DNA from 2 places in the Paenarthrobacter sp. NEAU-H11 genome. Region 2 is predicted to be linked to the other one. Evidence: riboswitches for the same ligand, from Rfam matches in the RefSeq annotation. Region 2 holds a riboswitch; the other holds the start of a gene.
The links. A riboswitch is a leader RNA that binds a small molecule or an ion and turns the genes downstream of it on or off. The one in region 2 is predicted to bind thiamine pyrophosphate.
Positions count from the first base shown of each region.

Region 1: another riboswitch for thiamine pyrophosphate. It lies ahead of thiO (glycine oxidase ThiO); the one in region 2 lies ahead of ACQ3DC_RS06205 (ECF transporter S component).

Region 1 covers NZ_JBNZGA010000001.1:331,198-335,402, reverse strand. The annotation lists gene ACQ3DC_RS01510 (RNB domain-containing ribonuclease) at 1-858, opposite strand, end outside; gene thiE (thiamine phosphate synthase) at 935-1,690, opposite strand; TPP riboswitch at 1,719-1,836, shown strand; gene thiO (glycine oxidase ThiO) at 1,831-3,150, shown strand; gene thiS (sulfur carrier protein ThiS) at 3,147-3,383, shown strand; gene ACQ3DC_RS01490 (thiazole synthase) at 3,389-4,204, shown strand.
Region 2 covers NZ_JBNZGA010000003.1:309,527-313,731, forward strand. The annotation lists gene ACQ3DC_RS06200 (ABC transporter ATP-binding protein) at 1-1,525, opposite strand, end outside; gene ACQ3DC_RS06205 (ECF transporter S component) at 1,525-2,148, opposite strand; TPP riboswitch at 2,213-2,353, opposite strand; gene ACQ3DC_RS06210 (heme-degrading domain-containing protein) at 2,440-2,982, shown strand; gene ACQ3DC_RS06215 (DUF4383 domain-containing protein) at 3,109-3,678, shown strand; gene ACQ3DC_RS06220 (iron-containing redox enzyme family protein) at 3,665-4,205, shown strand, end outside.

The sequences.
Region 1 (4,205 bases), on a different contig from region 2:
GAGGGCCTCTGTCTGCAGCCGGAAATGGTTCAGGGAACGCTCGTCCGGGGCCGGCATGGTGCGCAGGATGCCCACTTTCCCGGCCAGCATGAGCTGTGCGGCTGCCATGCCGGTCATCAGCGATATCTGTGCGTTCCAGTCCTCCACGGGCAGCTGCGGGGCGGCGGCAATCCGGTAGCCGCCGTCGGGAAGCTGGACAATCTCCTGGTCCGGCATGTTCAGGCTGGCACCCTCCCGGGCGCGCTCCAGCTCCACGCGCTTGAGCCCCACCTCTTTAAGGAGGCGCAGCACAGGGGAAGGGCTGCCGGCGTCCAGTTCCGCCTGGGCGCCTTTGTAGCTGAGCTTGGTGCGGCTGCGCATCCGGGCACGCCGCACGGCCACGGCCGTGACCTCCGCGTCAACGTCAAGACGGAAGTCCCACACGAACGCGGAACAGTCCTGTCCCGGCAGGAGGCTTCCCGCCCCCTCGCTGATGACTTCGGGATGCAGCGGTATGCGGCCGTCCGGCGTGTAAAAAGTCTGTCCCCGACGCCGCGTCTCAGCGTCCAGCGGCCCGCCCGGAGTAACAAACGCCGGCACGTCGGCGATGGCATAGAGAACGTGGTAGCCGTTGCCGTCCCGCTCGATGAACAGCGCCTGGTCCAGGTCGGTGGACGATGCCGGATCGATGGTAATGAATTCAACGAAAGTCAGGTCATGGGACGGCAGTTGCAATGCGGACACCGCGGCCTCGGCGTCCTTCACGGCATCATCAGGGTAGGCGCCCGGCAGCTCAAGCTCACTCCGGAGCGCGCCCAGCGCCGCTTCGAGTGCGTTGGTGTGCTCGTGGACATTGGGGGCCAGCCGATGGTGTGACACGAAAATCAGCGTAGCCCGAATTTCGTCAATAGTGCACGGAAGCGGCCCGGAGAGGCACGGCAGTTCCGGCGCGGGATTATGGGCGGGCGGCGTCCAGGGCGCTGAGGAGCGAAGCGGCGGCCGCGGCCGGATCGTCAGCCTCGGTAATGGCCCGCACCACCACGATTCGGCGTGCGCCGGCTTCCACCACATCTTCGACGTTGGAGTGGTCGATGCCGCCAATCGCGAACCAAGGGACACCGCCGTCGGGCGTGTCCTCCTGCCCGTCCGCCCCGGCAACAGCCGTGGCGGCGTACCTCACCAGGTCAAGCCCGACGGCGGCCCGTCCGGGCTTGGTGGGTGTTGCCCAGAGCGGCCCCACGCAGAAGTAGTCCAGCGCCGAGGGGCCGGCGGCGGCAGCCAGGGCGGCGTCCACCTGCTCCGGGCTGTGGCTGGACAGGCCGATGGCCGCGTTGCCGTTCAACAGCGTCCGGGCCGCCTTGAGGGGCAGGTCCTTTTGGCCGATATGGAACACCGGGGCTCCGGACAGCACGGCGATGTCCGCCCTGTCATTCACCGCCCACAGCCGGCCGTGCCGCACCGCCGATTCCTTGAGTACGGCCAGGAGCTCCAGCTCCTCGGCGGCTTCGATGGACTTGTCCCGCAGCTGGATGATGTCCACCCCGCCCGCGAAGGCGGCATCGACGAACTGCGCGAAATCGCCCCGCTCCCGGCGCGCGTCCGTGCAGAGGTAGAGGCGTGCGGCCTGCACGCCGGAACTGCCTTCGGCGTTGAGAAAGGCGTCGGTAGCCGGGACGGGGGATGCAGCGGCAGGAGGGTGGGACACATTCATGGGTGCCAGCCTAGTTCCTCTACACTGGGCCTCGTACTGCGGGAGCCGCGGCAGCTGTCATAAAGCGCCGGGCTGAGAGGGCGTCAGAGCCGACCGCTTGACCTGATCCGGCTAATACCGGCGTAGGGAAGGAGACACTTATGCCCAATGCGCTCGACGCCCCGTACCGGCCCGCGCCCGGCTCCGCACTCAAGGCCGACGTTGCGGTCATCGGCGGGGGAGTCATCGGCCACGGCATCGCCTGGGAGGCGAGGCGGTCCGGACATTCAGCGGTGGTAATCGATGACGCCCCCGGCTCCGGTGCCAGCTGGGCCGCGGCGGGGATGCTTGCCCCGGTGAGCGAACTGCATTACCAGGAGGAGGACCTCCTGGAGCTCATGCTGGAGGCCTCCGGGCGCTGGCCGGGTTTCGCCGCTGGCCTTGCCGCGGCTGCCGGTTCGGATCCCGGGTATCTTACGACGCCGACCCTCGCCGTGGGTGCCGACGCTGCGGACCGGCAGGCGCTGCTGGACCTGCGCGAGGTGCAGCAGGCCCATGGACTGACGGTTGAGCCCCTCACCATCCGTGAAGCCCGGCGCCGGGAGCCGCTGTTGAGCCCGGCCATTGCCTCGGCGCTGAATACACCGGCGGACCACCAGGTGGACCCCAGGCTGCTGGTCGCCTGCTTCCGCCGTGCCCTGGCCCGGCACGCCGGCGGAACCGGCGGAAGCTTCGTGGCCGGAGCCGCCGAGGGCTACGCCGTGCCGGACCGGGCAGCGGGCCTGCTCTGGCGGGACGGAGCCGTCGCCGGTGTCACGCTGGAGGGCGGAGGAACGGTGGCGGCCAGGGAGACCGTAGTGGCCAACGGACTGCACGCTGCGGCCCTGACCGGGCTGCCGGAAAAGCTGCACCTGCCGTTGCGGCCGGTCCACGGTGACATCCTTCGCCTCGCCGTCCCCGCCCACCTCCAGCCGCTGCTGACCTCCACCGTCCGCGGACTGGTCCGCGGGATCCCTGTGTACATCGTCCCCCGGCAGGACGGCACCGTGGTGATCGGGGCAACGCAGCGTGAGGACGCACTGGGGAAGGACAGCGGAACCAGCGCGGGGGCAGTGTCGGCAGGGGGCGTCTACCAGTTGCTGCGCGACGCCCAGGTCCTGGTGCCTGCGGTGGCGGAACTTGAGCTGCTGGAATGCACAGCCCGGGCCCGTCCCGGCACACCTGACAACGCCCCGCTGCTCGGGCGGGTCTCTCTGGAGGACGGCCCTTCAGGGCAAAGCCGCGTGGAAGGGCTCATCATTGCCACCGGCTTCTTCCGCCACGGCGTCCTCCTCACCCCGGCAGCGGCGGCGATATGCCGGGACCTGCTCGAAGGCAGGGAGGACCCCCGCTGGGCACCCTTCAATCCCGGCCGCTTTTCCGGCGTCGCCGTTCGGCCTGCTGCAGCGGCCACCCTACCCAACCCCAAGGAGACAGCATGAACATCACCCTGAACGGAACCGGACATACAGTCGCCGACGGCGCGTCCATCACCACGCTCGTCACCGAGGTCACCGGCCGCGCACTGGCCGCTGACGGCCACGCAACCGACGGCCGGAAATTGGGCGTCGCCGTTGCGCGCAACGCCCAGGTGGTGCCCCGGAGCCAATGGTTCGCTACCGCACTCTCCGAGGGTGACGACGTCGAACTTGTCACGGCAGTACAGGGAGGCTGAACACCATGACGGAAACCCGCAGCACCCTCGACGGCACCCGGCCGGACCTTCATGATCCCCTGGTGATCGACGGCGTCGCGCTCGCGTCCCGGCTCATCATGGGCACGGGCGGCGCGCCCAGCCTTGACGGCCTCGGCGCCGCGCTCCTGGCCTCCGGCACCTCCCTCACCACCGTGGCCATGCGCCGCTATTCACCCCAGGAGGCAGGCTCGCTTTTCCAGCTCCTCCTGGACCACGGCATCAAGGTCCTGCCCAACACGGCGGGGTGCTTCACTGCCCGGGACGCCGTCCTCACCGCGGAGCTCGCCAGGGAGGCCCTGGAAACCGACTGGGTGAAGCTGGAAGTCATCGCTGACGAACACACCCTCCTGCCGGATGCCGTGGAACTCGTGGACGCCACCGAACAGCTGGTCAACCGGGGGTTCAAGGTTTTTGCGTACACCAATGACGACCCCGTCCTGGCGCTTCGGCTCGAGAACCTGGGAGCTACCGCGGTCATGCCGCTCGGCTCGCCCATTGGCACCGGCCTGGGCATCCTCAACCCGCACAACATCGAGCTCATCGTGTCCCGGGCCTCGGTTCCGGTGGTGCTGGATGCGGGAATCGGCACGGCGTCCGACGCCGCCCTCGCGATGGAACTCGGATGTGATGCCGTGCTCCTGGCCACGGCGGTGACCCGGGCACAGGACCCGGCCATGATGGGCGCCGCCTTCAAGCACGCCGTCATCGCAGGTAGGCTGGCGAAAGCGGCAGGTCGCATACCTCGCCGTGAACACGCGCTGGCGTCGTCGGCGATGGAAGGCCGGGCCGAGTTCCTGTAGG
Region 2 (4,205 bases):
GCAGTTCCGTTCCACCCAGCGCCGCCGTGAATTCGGCGTCATGGGTCACGGAGACCACGGCGGTGCCGGCATCCAGCAGCTCGGACAGGAACGATGCCAGCTCCGCCCACGTGTTGGCGTCCTGGCCGAACGTAGGCTCGTCCAGGACCAGCACCTGGGGATGCGCGGCCAGGACCGTTGCCACGGACAGCCGCCGCTTCTCCCCGCCCGAAAGCGTGTAGGGGTTGGCATCCACAAGATGGGTAAGCCGCAGGCGCTCCAGCAGTTCGTCCACGCGCTCCTCACCATGGCCAAGGTGCCGGGGGCCAAACAGCAGTTCGTCCAGCACCTTCCCTGTGACGAACTGGTGTTCGGGTTCCTGGAACACGGTGCCGATCCGCTCGATGAGCTGATCGGCCTTCCACTTGTACGGGTCTATTCCGGCGCCGCGGCTCAGGTCCAGCGTGGCCGAAACCTTGCCGGCCACGGGCTCCAGGAGCCCGGCAAGCGTCAGGGCAAACGTGGACTTCCCGGCCCCGTTCGGCCCCGTGACGGCCAAGGCGTGCCCGGCCCGGACCTGCGCGGAAATACCTGCCTGCACGGGTACCGGCGGAACCTTCCGGAAGCCGCTGCGCCGCGCCCGTTCACGGGACACCGCCAGTTCCTCGGCAGCGAGCAGGAGGCCACCCGCCCCGCTGGCTGGATCCGCCGCACGCAGCCGGGTGTCCGGAACATAGCCGGGCACCCACACCCCGGCAGCAATCAGCATGCTCCGGGCCTCCCTGAGCACCTGGTCCGGCGGACCGTCCAGCAGCACGGCGTCCTTCGCGTCGGTGCCGGGCTGCAGCACCACGATCCGGTCCACCAGGTCCTTCCACACGGACACCCTGTGCTCCACCACCACCAGGGTGGCGCCGGTCTTGTCCAGGCACCGCGCCACGGCGTCGCGGACCTCCAGCACGCCGGCCGGGTCCAGGTTGGCCGTCGGCTCGTCCAGCAGGATCAGGCCGGGACGCATGGCAAGGATGCCTGCGAGCGCCAGCCGCTGTTTCTGCCCGCCGGAGAGTACCGACGTCGGATGGTCCAGCGGGAGGTGGGAAAGTCCGACGTCGTCCAGCGCCTCGTGCACGCGGCTCCAGATGGCGTGGCGGGGCACGGCGAGGTTCTCGGCGCCGAAGGCGGCGTCGTCACCCACGCGCGACAGGACCACCTGCGTCTCGGGATCCTGCTGCATAAGGCCGGCGCGCCCGCGCTGCTCGCGGGGGGAGGCTCCGTCAACCAGCAGCGAACCCGACTCGTCGGAATCGCCGGCCGCGCCGCCGTCGTCGTTCACATCCCCCAGGACCCCCGCCAAAGCATGGAGGAGGGTGGACTTGCCGGCGCCGGAAGGCCCCAAAAGCAGCACCCGCTCTCCCGGACGGATGTCCAGGTCGAGGGCATGGACCGCCGGCCTGGTGCGCCCGGCATGCCGCCAGCCCCAGCCGCGGGCCGTGACGGCGGCGGGACGCACTGCGGTGGGCGCGCCCTGGCGGGAAGGTGCCGACATCAGGAGAAAACAGGCTCCGTAGCTGCCTTCCGCGACGCGAACGAGCTCAGGACCCCGGTCCTGGCCAGCCCCCGGGTGGCGATCCAGGACAGGGCGCCGGCGATGATCGCGCCGGAGATGGCGGTGAAGACGATGTACACCAGCTTGTCCCCGCCGGAGTAGGCGATGTTCCAGCCCCACGGAGCGAAGGAGTCGTTGAGGCCGCAGAAGAGACCGGCGGCGGCACCGGCCAGCAGTGCCACGGGCAGGTTGAACTTCCGGTACACGAAGATGGCGAAGATGATCTCGGCGCCGAGGCCCTGGACGAAGCCGGAGAACAGCACGGAAGCCCCATACTGGGACCCCATGAGCAGCTCACCGGTGGCGGCTACCGTCTCACAGAACAGCGCGGCGCCGGGCTTGCGAATGATGAGCATGCCCAGCACGGCCGGGATCATCCAGCCGCCGGCGATCAGGCCGGTCAGTGGCGGGTAGGTGGCGTTCATGGGGCCGGACACTGCGGCCGCGCCCTGGGACCAGGCCCAGAAAATGACACCGCCGGCGATGGCAATGAGGGCCGCCACCACGATGTCCACGACGCGCCAGGACTTGCTGCTGGTCTTCTTGACTGCTGTTGTTGCCATGTGATCCTCCTGAGGAACAGGAGGGGAAAGTGGACGCGGCTGCCGGCACTGCTGCCGCTGCGCGCACTTCGAGAACTCGACTCCCTTGCGCCGGTACTAACCGGATCAGGTTCGAGGGTCTGCGGCTGCCCGCACTCTCAGCGCCCACCTGCGGATCCTGGCATTGCCAGTGATGCCCGACGGCGGCGCTCCCCTGTCGTTGAATGTTGCTTTTGCTTGAAATGATTCGTTGCAGAAATACCCTGTTGGGCGTTGTCCAGTTTACACCGCGGCGGGGGTAGATTGTGGGCCATGGCTGCCAATTCCCCGCATGTGACCGACTTCGACCCGGATTCCGATGCCATCCAGCCGGAGGGATCGCTGGCGGCACTGATCGCCCGGATTGAAGGCGAAGTCCGGGAACTGCAGTTTCCAGGCTTCTCCCTCGACGACTCCCTGAACCTGGGACTGCTCCTCGTGGAGCTGGGCAAGGAGCGCGGGCTGCCCATCGCGATTGACATCACGAAGGGCGGGCAGGTTCTGTTCCATGCGGCGCTGCCCGGTGCGACGCCGGATAACGATCACTGGATCCGGGCGAAGCAGCGCACGGCGGCACGGTATGAGGTCCCCTCACTGCTGGTGGGATTGCGCGGCCGGCTTCGCGGCGGCCGGATCGAGGACCAGGGATGGTTCGACCAGGGCCGGTACGCCGCGCACGGCGGCTCCTTCCCGCTGTACGTCACCGGAGTGGGCGCCGTGGCCACCGTTACGGTTTCAGGGCTTCCCCAAGTGCAGGATCACGACCTGGTGGTCGAAGCCCTGCGCGAAATGCTCCACTCCGCGGGGGCGGACTAATGCCAAGGCTGGCGGACTGACCCACACTGCACGCACGTCCACCGGCAGCAGAATACAAAGGCTGCTTAGCATTTATTAGTAATCATGCTTACTATGTTGTCTCCCGGGTTTTGAGGAGAACAGGACATGGCAGCAAGCACCCGCCTGGCGGGCCCGCGAACACGCCTGCAAAAGGCCGCCCTCGGAACGGGAATAGTCTTCGTCCTTTTCGGCGTCCTGGGCTTCATCCCGGGCGTTACCTCCAACTATGGCTCGTTGGGCCTTGCAGGACCTGGTTCAGGGGCGCTGCTACTGAGCGTCTTCCAAGTGTCCATTCTCCTCAACGCGCTCCACCTGCTCTTCGGGATTGCAGGGGTCCTGATGGCGCGGACGCATCCCCAGGCCAGGAACTTCCTCATCTACGGGGGCGTGACCTACCTGCTCCTGTGGTTGTACGGCTTCCTTGCGGGCGACACCACGCCTGCCAATTTCCTCCCCGCGAACAACGCAGACGACTGGCTGCACCTGGCACTCGGCCTGGCCATGATTGCGCTGGCCATCATCCTGGCCGCCCGAGGCCCCGCCGTTCCCGCAGGCGTTGCCAGCAGCGACAGCAGCAACAGCGGCGACAGCGGCAACCGGTCAGGAAGCCTCAGCGACGATGTCACGGAACCGGCACCAACGCCGCACCTGAAGGAGCACTATGAAAATCCCTGAAGCGCGCGGTCCTGCCAGCACCGCCTTGTTCGCCCTTCTCACGGAGGCGCCCGGCACCCTTGGCACCCGCCCCTGCGGCCGCACCGCCGATGACCGAACCCTGGATGACGGAACCGCGGCGCTGCACCGGGCGGTCACCGGCCAGTTGGCTGCCACCCCGGACATCATTGGCGACGACGATCTCCAGCTGACGCTCTTCTGCCTCTACGAGCTCCACTACAGCGGACTCGAAGGCGTCAGCGATGAGTGGGAATGGGCGCCGGGACTGATCCAGGTCCGCCGCCTGCTGGAAAAACCGTTCGAGTCAGCGCTCAGGCTGGCCGCCCGGGAAGCAGCCGGCGAACTGGAGCTTCCCGCGGCCTCGCGTCCCACCAGCGATGCCGTGGCCGATGTCCTGTTCAGCCTCGCAGCCCGCGACACCGGCCCCAGCCTCTCACGGTACGTGGCAAAGAAGGCCAGCCTGGACCAGCTCAAGGAATTCCTGATCCATAAGTCCATCTACCAGCTGAAGGAGGCGGATCCCCATA